One region of the Pseudomonas sp. PS02288 genome, then DNA from elsewhere that is predicted to be linked to it. Evidence: riboswitches for the same ligand, from Rfam matches in the RefSeq annotation. Region 1 holds a riboswitch; the other holds the start of a gene.
What was found. Region 1 has a riboswitch for cobalamin ahead of QMX85_RS20935 (CbtB domain-containing protein). Riboswitches for the same ligand answer to the same signal wherever they lie in the genome.

Region 2: another riboswitch for cobalamin. It lies ahead of QMX85_RS10510 (TonB-dependent receptor); the one in region 1 lies ahead of QMX85_RS20935 (CbtB domain-containing protein).

What each region holds. Positions count from the first base shown of each region.
Region 1 is NZ_JASCPA010000071.1:6,962-11,288, forward strand. Features, by position in the region: gene QMX85_RS20920 (ATP-binding protein) at 1-407, opposite strand, end outside; gene QMX85_RS20925 (hypothetical protein) at 595-894, shown strand; gene QMX85_RS20930 (CbtA family protein) at 993-1,688, opposite strand; gene QMX85_RS20935 (CbtB domain-containing protein) at 1,700-1,885, opposite strand; cobalamin riboswitch at 2,019-2,250, opposite strand; cobalamin riboswitch at 2,323-2,538, shown strand; gene cobO (cob(I)yrinic acid a,c-diamide adenosyltransferase) at 2,708-3,313, shown strand; gene QMX85_RS20945 (ABC transporter substrate-binding protein) at 3,355-4,218, shown strand; gene QMX85_RS20950 (iron ABC transporter permease) at 4,215-4,327, shown strand, end outside.
Region 2 is NZ_JASCPA010000021.1:7,113-11,439, forward strand. Features, by position in the region: gene QMX85_RS10505 (methyl-accepting chemotaxis protein) at 1-376, shown strand, start outside; gene QMX85_RS10510 (TonB-dependent receptor) at 446-2,305, opposite strand; cobalamin riboswitch at 2,404-2,626, opposite strand; gene QMX85_RS10515 (hypothetical protein) at 2,776-3,786, opposite strand; gene QMX85_RS10520 (type IV pilin protein) at 4,172-4,327, shown strand, end outside.

The sequences.
Region 1 (4,327 bases):
GATTCCTTGAGTTCGACCAGCGCCCGGTGCAGTACCTGATTGCGCTGGGCGATGCGGTCGTCCATCGCCTTGAGCAGGTCGAGCACCGTGCCCAGCCCCCGGTAGCGGCCCTCGCCATCGACGAGGATGAAGTCTTCGGTGATCGGGTAGTGCAACTGGCTGGTGATCTGCCGCGCCGCTTCTTCGAGATCCAGTTCGAGGCTGACCAGCAGCGGCGCCGGATTCATCACGTCGAGCACCGGACGGCGGCCCCAGAGGTCGCGACCAAAGCGCTGCATGAAGATGTCCTGCAGCCCGTAGCGGCTGACCAGGCCCAGCGGGCGCTCGTCCTGATCGACGATCGGCAGCGACAGAAACGACTTGTACTCGCTGGTCAGCAGGCGGTCGGCAACCGCGCTGATGCTCATCTGCGGCCCGAGCGGTGACACTGCCTTGAGCAGCCGCGCCAGGGTGATTTCTTCGGCCATGGCGATCATGTCTCTTATGAAAGTGAACGCCAGTCAAACAGCGCCAAGTTGCCGTCGTGTGACATGCCTGGCATTGCCCGTCACTTTCATCGAAAGTTCACCCGAATTTCATGAGCGCGGAGTCTTGATGAGCAAGGCAGTGGAGACTTTCTACGCGGGTTGCGTGCGGGTGCTGCAAGGCGATGCCGTGCTGATCGCGCAGTTGCAGGCGCGAGGTTTTGCCTGCGAGGCGGGCTACTGGGCGTTCTCGCTGCCGGCGCTGCAGGCGTGGCTGGAGGGGACGGGGATGGACTGCCAGGGCTGGCTGAAGCGGCTCTATGCCAGCGATTTCAATGCGCGGTTGCGGGCGCTGGGTGGTGAGATCGTCATCGCCGAAAACCGCGGCAAGGTCGACGAGAGCCTCTATTGCCTGCGTCGACTGCTGTAGGGGCACCGCGCGTACCTTGGCGGCGATTGTGGTGCGCATGCGCACCCTACGAGGCAAGTGAAACTCGGGGTGCGCCTTGGAGCAATCTGCCGGCTGTATCAGACGCTGCGCCTGGCGCGGCTGAAGAACCAGGCGCTGGCGAGGCCGAGGGCGGCCCAGAACAGGGCGTTGGTCAGCAGGGAGGCGTAGATGAACTCCTGTGCCAGGGCTTCGGGCGCCAGGCTTTGGTGGACGTCCGGCTGCGGCGCGCCGATCAGGTGCGGCACCAGCAGTAACGCCAGACCAAGGATGCGCAGCGCCCAGTTGCGGCCGAAGGCTATCAGCCCCAGACCGGCCGCGGTGGCCAGCGCCGTGCCGATCCACCAGTACTGGCGCAGCAGCAGGTCGGCGGCCGCGGTGCCCGGCACTTCCGGCGGCAGGCCGAGGGACGGCGCCAGGTTGAACACGGCGAAACCGCCCAGGCCCCAGAGCAGGCCCTGCCAGGTCCTGCCGGGTGCGCGCAGGGTGTAGAGGCCGGCGAGCATCAGGGCAAAACCGACCGCCACGACCAGGTTGCCGAGGCCGGTGAACAGGGTGCGCTGCAGGCCGTCTTCCGGGCTCCAGGCTTCGCCGCCGTGCTCATGGGCCGCTGCGCCGGCTTCGTGGCTGTGCTCGGCCTGCGCGCTGGCGCCGGCGTTTTCGTAGGTTTCCGCCTTCAGGATCAGCGGGCTGACCCAAAAGCTCTGCAGCAGGGTCAGGAAAATGGCCGCCAGCAGCCCGGAGAAGCCCGCCGTCTGTGCGATGCGCTTGATCATCGGTTCGCTCCTCAGTGGCAGGGGAAGGCGGCACTGTGGCGGGTGTCGTGGGCGGCGTTGTGCACCAGCTCCATGTGCGAGAACCCGGCGAAGTAGATCAGCGCGGCGCCGATCAGGATGCTGCCGACGGCCAGCGTCAGGCGTTGCGAGAGGGGGAGCGTAACGGCGGTGCTGGAGGGCAGCGTGCGGCTTGTCATGATGAAGACCTTCCAATGAGTCGAGTGATCGGCACGCGTGGAAGGACGCAAGACGGGCAGGCGGGGCGCGTGAATGCGGCAATCGCACACGCGGTGAAGCGGGCCTGTTTCCGGCGCGTCCCGCCCACCGCGGGTTGCCAAAGGGATTCCAGGCCGGTCTCCGGGCTGGCGAGGCGGCCTGTACGTGGCGTACAGGCCTGAAGTCTTCACCTTCCCGGATCGCGGTCCAGTGGTATGCCGAAGGCTTCGCTCGCTTACCGTTGCGGGGGCAGCGCCGGACTCGCTCGATCGCCTGGATCGGACCCACCGGCTTCCCGTTTAACCTCGTGGCGTTGACACGAGACACCTGAAAAACACGCGCCACCTCATCACGAAGGTGGTGCCTCGTCAACCGGGCCGGCGTTCGTGCGATTGCCCCGGCCCCGGCGAAAGGCTACCCTGCCGGCCAACGAACAGGTGCCCCGAGCGCGACCGCGCGAGGGGCTGAAACGGGAAGTCCGGTGACCTCGGGGGTAAACCCTTCGAGCATTCCGGCGCAGCCCCCGCTGCTGTAGAGCCTGACGAAACCGCACGATGCCACTGACTCCGGTCGGGAAGGCGCGGTGATCGGATGAAGGCGAGCCAGAAGACCGGCCTGATTCGAGAACAAGGTACGTACCCCGGGGTGTGGGTGGTTGCCGGTGCTGTCGTCTGCCTCGCGCAGCCTTCCTCAGTCTCGTCACCTGCGCGCGATGCCTGCGCATCGCGTCCCTGCCCGTGGTTCGTGCCATCGAATCCTGCCCGCCCGCGCGGCGGCGCATGGGCCTGGAGTGTGCAGCGATGATCGACGAACAGAAGAAGCAGAACCACGCCGAGCGGATGAAGCGCAAGAAGGAGGTGGTCGACGCCGGCATCGAGCGCGCCCAGGTGGAGCGCGGCATCGTCGTGCTGATCACCGGCAACGGCAAGGGCAAGAGCACCTCCGGCTTCGGCACCCTGTACCGCGCGCTCGGCTACGGCCATCGGGCCGGCGTGGTGCAGTTCATCAAGGGCACCCAGGCTTCGGGCGAAGTCACCTACCTGCGGCAGAACGCGCCGCTGGTGGAGTATCACGCGATGGCCACCGGCTTCACCTGGAACACGCAGAACTGGGACGCCGACAAGCTCGCCGCCGACGAGGCCTGGACCCACGCCTCGCGCATGCTCGCCGACCCGCGGCTGAACCTGGTGCTGCTCGACGAGCTGACCTACATGCTCAAGTACAACTACCTCGACCTGGAGATGGTGCTCGACGCCATCCGTGCGCGCCCGGCCAGCCAGAGCGTGATCATCACCGGCCGCGCGGCCAAGCCCGAGCTGATCGAGCTGGCCGACACGGTGAGCGAGATCCGCGACGTCAAACACGCCTACAACGCCGGCGTGAAAGGCCAGGCGGGTATCGATTTCTGATGCGCAACTGGGCGGTTCGGCGAGTGCGTCGGTCTGCGGCGATGGCGCGTATCCATCCTGCGGGCGGCGCCCATGCGGCGGCGCGCCTGCTGGCCTGGCTGCTGCTCGGGCTCGCGCCGCTGGCCGGCGCGGCCCCGTTGCCGACGGTGGTCTCGACCAACCTCTGCGCGGACATGTTGGCACTGAGCCTGGCGGCCCCGGAGCAACTGCTCTCGGTGTCGCGCAAGAGCCAGGACGCGCGGGTGTCGTCGATGCCCGAGCGGGCGCGGCGCTTTCCGGCCAACGATGCCGGCGCCGAGGAAATCATCGCCCTGCACCCGGACATCGTGCTCGCCTCGCGACGCTGGCAGACGCACAACCGCGCCGAGCTGCTGGCCCGCCACGGCATCCGCACCGTGGTGCTGCCGTACCCGACCACCTGGCAGCAGATTTTCGACAGCACCCGCTTCGTCGCCGCGCAGATCGGTCGCGAGGAGGCCGGCGCCGCGCTGGTGGCCGACGTGCAGGCCCGCCTGGCGCGGCTGCGCCAACATCCGCGCCCGTTCAGCGCGCTCTACCTGCGCGCCAACGGCGGCAGCGCCGGCGCCAACACCTACGTCGACAACGTCTTCCAGGCGGTCGGCGTGCGCAACCACATGGCCGACCTCGGCCGCTCCGGCTGGGGCCGCTATGCCCTCGAGGAGCTCATCGCCCGGCCGCCAGACGTGTTCGTCACCGCCGACCTGCTGGTCGACGACGGTTACGCCAAGTCCGCCTATTCGCGGCACCCGCGCCTGCAGCAACTGATGGCCGCCAGACCGGTGGTCAGCATCGGCGGCAACCGCTGGGGCTGCAGCGACTGGCAACTGGTGATCGCCGCGGAAGACCTCGCCGCCCAGCTCGACCGCCTCGGAGCGCCGCGATGATGCGCCTCGCTCCGGGCCTCAACCTGTTGTTGCTGGCGGCGCTGGCGCTGCTGTTCCTGCTTTCCCTGGGCATCGGGCCGGTGCCGCTGACGCTGGGCGAGGTCGGCCA
Region 2 (4,327 bases), on a different contig from region 1:
CCAATTGGCGATGCACAGCTGCCAGCAGGCGGCACAGAGCAGCGTGGCCCGCTCGTGCGCCAACGAGGCACTCGAACGCATTGAGGAGGAAGTGGCCGGCATGCAGGACCGCCTGGGCCAGATCAGCCAGGCCATGACGCTGCAAATGGGCCAGTTGCAGGCCGTAAACGGTCAGGCCCAGGCCATCACGGGCGCCGCCGAACACAGCAGCCAGAGTGCCGGGGAACCCCTGCAGGCGGCACAGTCACTGGCGCAGCTGGTACTCGACCTGCACAAGACCGCCAGCCGGCTCAGCCGCGAAGAGAAATCGGGCAACGCTGCGCCCGGCCCGCCCTTGCAGACGGCGACGCCCATACCTGGCCGCGTGGCGCACTGAACGCCGCAATGAACCCAGGAGATCGATCGAGGCCCGCGAAGGCGGGCCTCTTCGTTCCTAAGCAGGGCTTCAAAGCGCTGGAGTCCAAGTCATCCCGAGCAAAGCGGTTCGTCCCAGCTCTTCGTATCGATAGGGCACGCTGGTGAAGGACGCGTCGTAAGCGGTGCCAAGGGTCTGGTAGTAATTATGGTCAAGCAGGTTGTCGATCTTTAGATCAAACCTTAGATCCGGGCGCGCTTGCCAAGCGCTGCGCAGGTCAAGCAGTCCATACCCTGCGATCTCCTGATCGTTTGCCACGTCGTTCCACGTATGGCCGATCAGTTGCCAACTGGCACCGACGCTGTAGTCGCCGAAGCGGCGGTCCAGGTCGAGCTTGAAACTGTTCTCAGGGCGGCGTGGCAGGCGGTTACCAGCACTGCTCCCACTGCTGGCGTTGCGGGCGTCCACCAGAGTGAAGCTAGCCTGGGCCTGCCAGCCAAAAAAGTCCTGCGCAAGGCTCGCCTCGAAACCATGGATGCGAGCCTTGTCTATGTTCATCGGCGGATACCCCACGATCGCATCATCGATGGTGGTGCGGTATAGCGACAATTCAAGGCGCGTGGCTTTGGCCAGCTGGCTGCGCCACTGCAGCTCGAAGCTACGTGCCTTTTCAGGATCAAGATCAAGGTTGCCCCCGCCAAAGGGGTCGTACAGATCGTTGAAGGTCGGCGCGCGGAATGCTTCGCTATAAGACGCGATCAGGTCGTTGTCGGGATTTAAATGATAAGTGAATGCGCCGTTCCAACTGGTATGGCTGCCATAGGCCTGATTATCGTCGTAGCGTGCACCCAGTTCGGTAGAGAAGCTGCCGGTCTCGATGCGATGCAGAACAAAGAAGCCGTGGTTCCAACGCGAATCCTTGATAAAAGCGTTGTCGCTGTTTAGCCGGTCCTCATACCAATCGGCTCCCAGCTGGAGTCGCTGGGCGTCGGTGAGTTCGAACTGGTTCACCCAGGATGCCTGGTCGCGATAGGTGTTGTAGACCGAGTTTCCATAGGACGCATGAGAGGTCTGCCTGTCTTCGGCGTGCCCTAGTTCAACACGACCACTCCATTGATCGTTCATTTCTGCTTCGAGAAATGCGCTACCGCTGGAAAGCTCAAAATCGGTATCCGCCGGGGTGGTCGGGTAATCGGAGTTGTCGTATTCACTCTGGCCACTCTGGCGCAGCAGGCTGATACCTCCGTTCAACGTATCGCTGAAACGATGTGACAGGCTCAGGCTGAATGCCCTGTTGCGGTAGGCACTGTCATCGCTTCCGGGAAGGTCGGTTCGCTGAGTGCCCACGGTCTCGCCAAGGGATGCACTGAGGTCGAAGCGGGTTTCCTCATCTCCGCCCGCGATGCCCAGGCTGCGCTCGAAGGTGCCATGGCTGCCAATCCCGAAGTGAAGGCGTGGGGTCAGTCCAGCATCTCCTCGACGGGTAAATATCTGCACCACGCCCCCAATCGCGTCTGCGCCGTACAGTGCGGAGCGGCCCCCTCGCACCACCTCCACACGTTCGATCTGGTTGAGATTCAGGTTCTCCAATGCACTGGTGCCACTGGAGGCGCTGGAGATGCGTACGCCGTCCACTAGGACCAAGGTCTGAGCGCTGCTCGTGCCCCGCATAAACAGCCCGGACAGGCTGCCCGGCCCACCATTGCGCGCGATACTCACACCCGGAGCATGACGCAGCAGGTCCAGTACGTCGCTTGCCTGCAGCCGCTCGATGTCGGCGCGGGTGAACACGGTGCTGGCGGCGGAGCTCTGGCTGCGCGCCTCGACGCTGCGATTGGCGGTGACCAGCAGTTCGTCGAGTTTCAGCGCGTCGTCCTGCGACGGGGTTTCGGCCAGGGCCGGCAGGGTCGGCAGCAGGGCCAGGGTCAAGGCGAGGCGGGAAAGCGTCATGGGAAATCCTCAAGGTCGGCGAGACGTTCGAGGAGGGCAGGCAGACGCGGGCCGTTTCGTGCGCGGGCCGACGCCTGATGGTGTCGCCCTCCGCAACACCAGTGGCATTCCGCCGTGGCCGGTCTCCGGGCTCTCGACGCGGCTCGCGCTCGCCTTCCCATGCATGCGCACAGTGGCCGTTGAGCGGAGTGCGATCCGGGCGGATCGCGGTCGATTACCGTTGCGGGGGCAGCGCCGGGTTTGCCCAGTAAGACTGGGGCGCACCGGCTTCCCGATTAACGCCGGCCCTGTGGCCCGCGTACCTCGGCGGAAATGAAAACGTCGCGCACCTTAGTCGGCGCCCTCGAGGAAAACAAGGACGCTGCGTCGGCCCGGAGGCGGGATGTGGTCGCGCGGGTAGCCTACGGAGCGGCTTCGGCCGGCTTCTTCGTCACCACCTACAGGAACTGCGGGCCCTAGAGCGGCGCCTGTCAGACCCAGTCCTGGGCCTTCATCTCGCTCTTCAGGTAGGCGTAATAGACCGGCGCGGCGACCAGTCCGGCGATGCCGAAGGCGGCCTCGAACACCAGCATCGCCAGGAGCAGCTCCCAGGCCTTGGCGTTGATCTGCCCGCCGACGATCCGCGCATTGAGGAAGTACTCGACCTTGTGGATCAGGATCAGGTACGCCAGCGCGCCCACGGCGACCCAGAGCGACAGCGAGAAACCGACGATGAAGATCGCGGTGTTGGAGATCAGGTTGCCGATCACCGGCAGCAGCCCGACGACGAAGGTCAGCACGATCAGCGTCTTGGTCAGCGGCAGGTGAATGCCGAACAGCGGCAGCACACCCATCAGGAAGACCCCGGTGAACGCCGTGTTGAGCAGGGAAATCTTGAACTGGGCGAAGACGATGTTGCGGAACGCCGCGGTGAACCGCGTCACCCGCACCAGCAGCTCGCCTGCCAGCGGCTTGAGCGTCTGCGGATCGGGCAGGCGCTGCAGCGCGACCACGGCGCCGAGGATCATGCCGATCAGCACGGTGACGAACAGATGCGCCGCGCCCTTGCCGAGCAGTTGCAGCTCGCCGACGTGACGGCGCAGCCAGTCGTGCAGGGTCAGGCGGACGTCGTCGACGTTGGCCGGCAGGTAGGCCACCAGCCCCTCGGGCACCTGCTCGCGCACGCGGTCGACCACGCCCATCAGCTTGCCGAGCATCTGTCCCGGATTGTTCAGTTCCAGCAGGGCGAAGGAGAACGCGCTGGCGAACGCCAGCGTCAGCACCCCGACGACCATGACGCCGAGCAGCCCGACCGTCAGCAGACGCCCGAGATGACCAGCGAACAGGCGTTGCAACAGCGGCGCCAGGCTGTTCACCAGTTCGAATACCAGCAGCCCGGCGAGCAGGCTCGGCAACAGTTTGAGCGGCAGGACGAGAATCAGGGCGATGCCCAGAATCAGCAGACTGGCGTAGCAGAAGGTGCGGCGGGAGGAATTGCTCATGAAGTCCTGATCGGATGACGGCCTGACAGCGACCGACAATCTGCCAGCAGTCCCCGCACATTGCCAGCCGCATGAAATGACAAAATTTGACCTGGGCCGGCAGCGGCAGGAAAAGACGCCGGGGAAACTCCCAAGACGCTGGCCCCGTGCCTTCATGCTAGACGCCATACTGCCGAAAAAGCCCGCTTCAGGGCCGTTCCTGCCGCTTCGTTGAAGCCGCCGTCCGCCGTTGAAAAAAATCTAATTCAGCAAAAATAACGGCTTACTTCTCAAAGACGAATTCCCAGGCAACCTTTTGCCGGGAAGGGGGGTCGATTGGCTTATGAATAACCACCTGCTAACCAACCCTGCACGGATTGTCGGTGCCGCTCGCTGCCCCCGGGCAATCCTCTCCTTCGCGAAAACCGGTGCGCGGCACGCGGCTGTCCGCCGTGGCGCGCACTCGGGCTTTACCCTGATCGAGGTGATGATCACCCTGGTCATCGTGGCGATCCTCGCCGGCATCGCCCTGCCCAGCTACACCAGCTATATCACCAAGAGC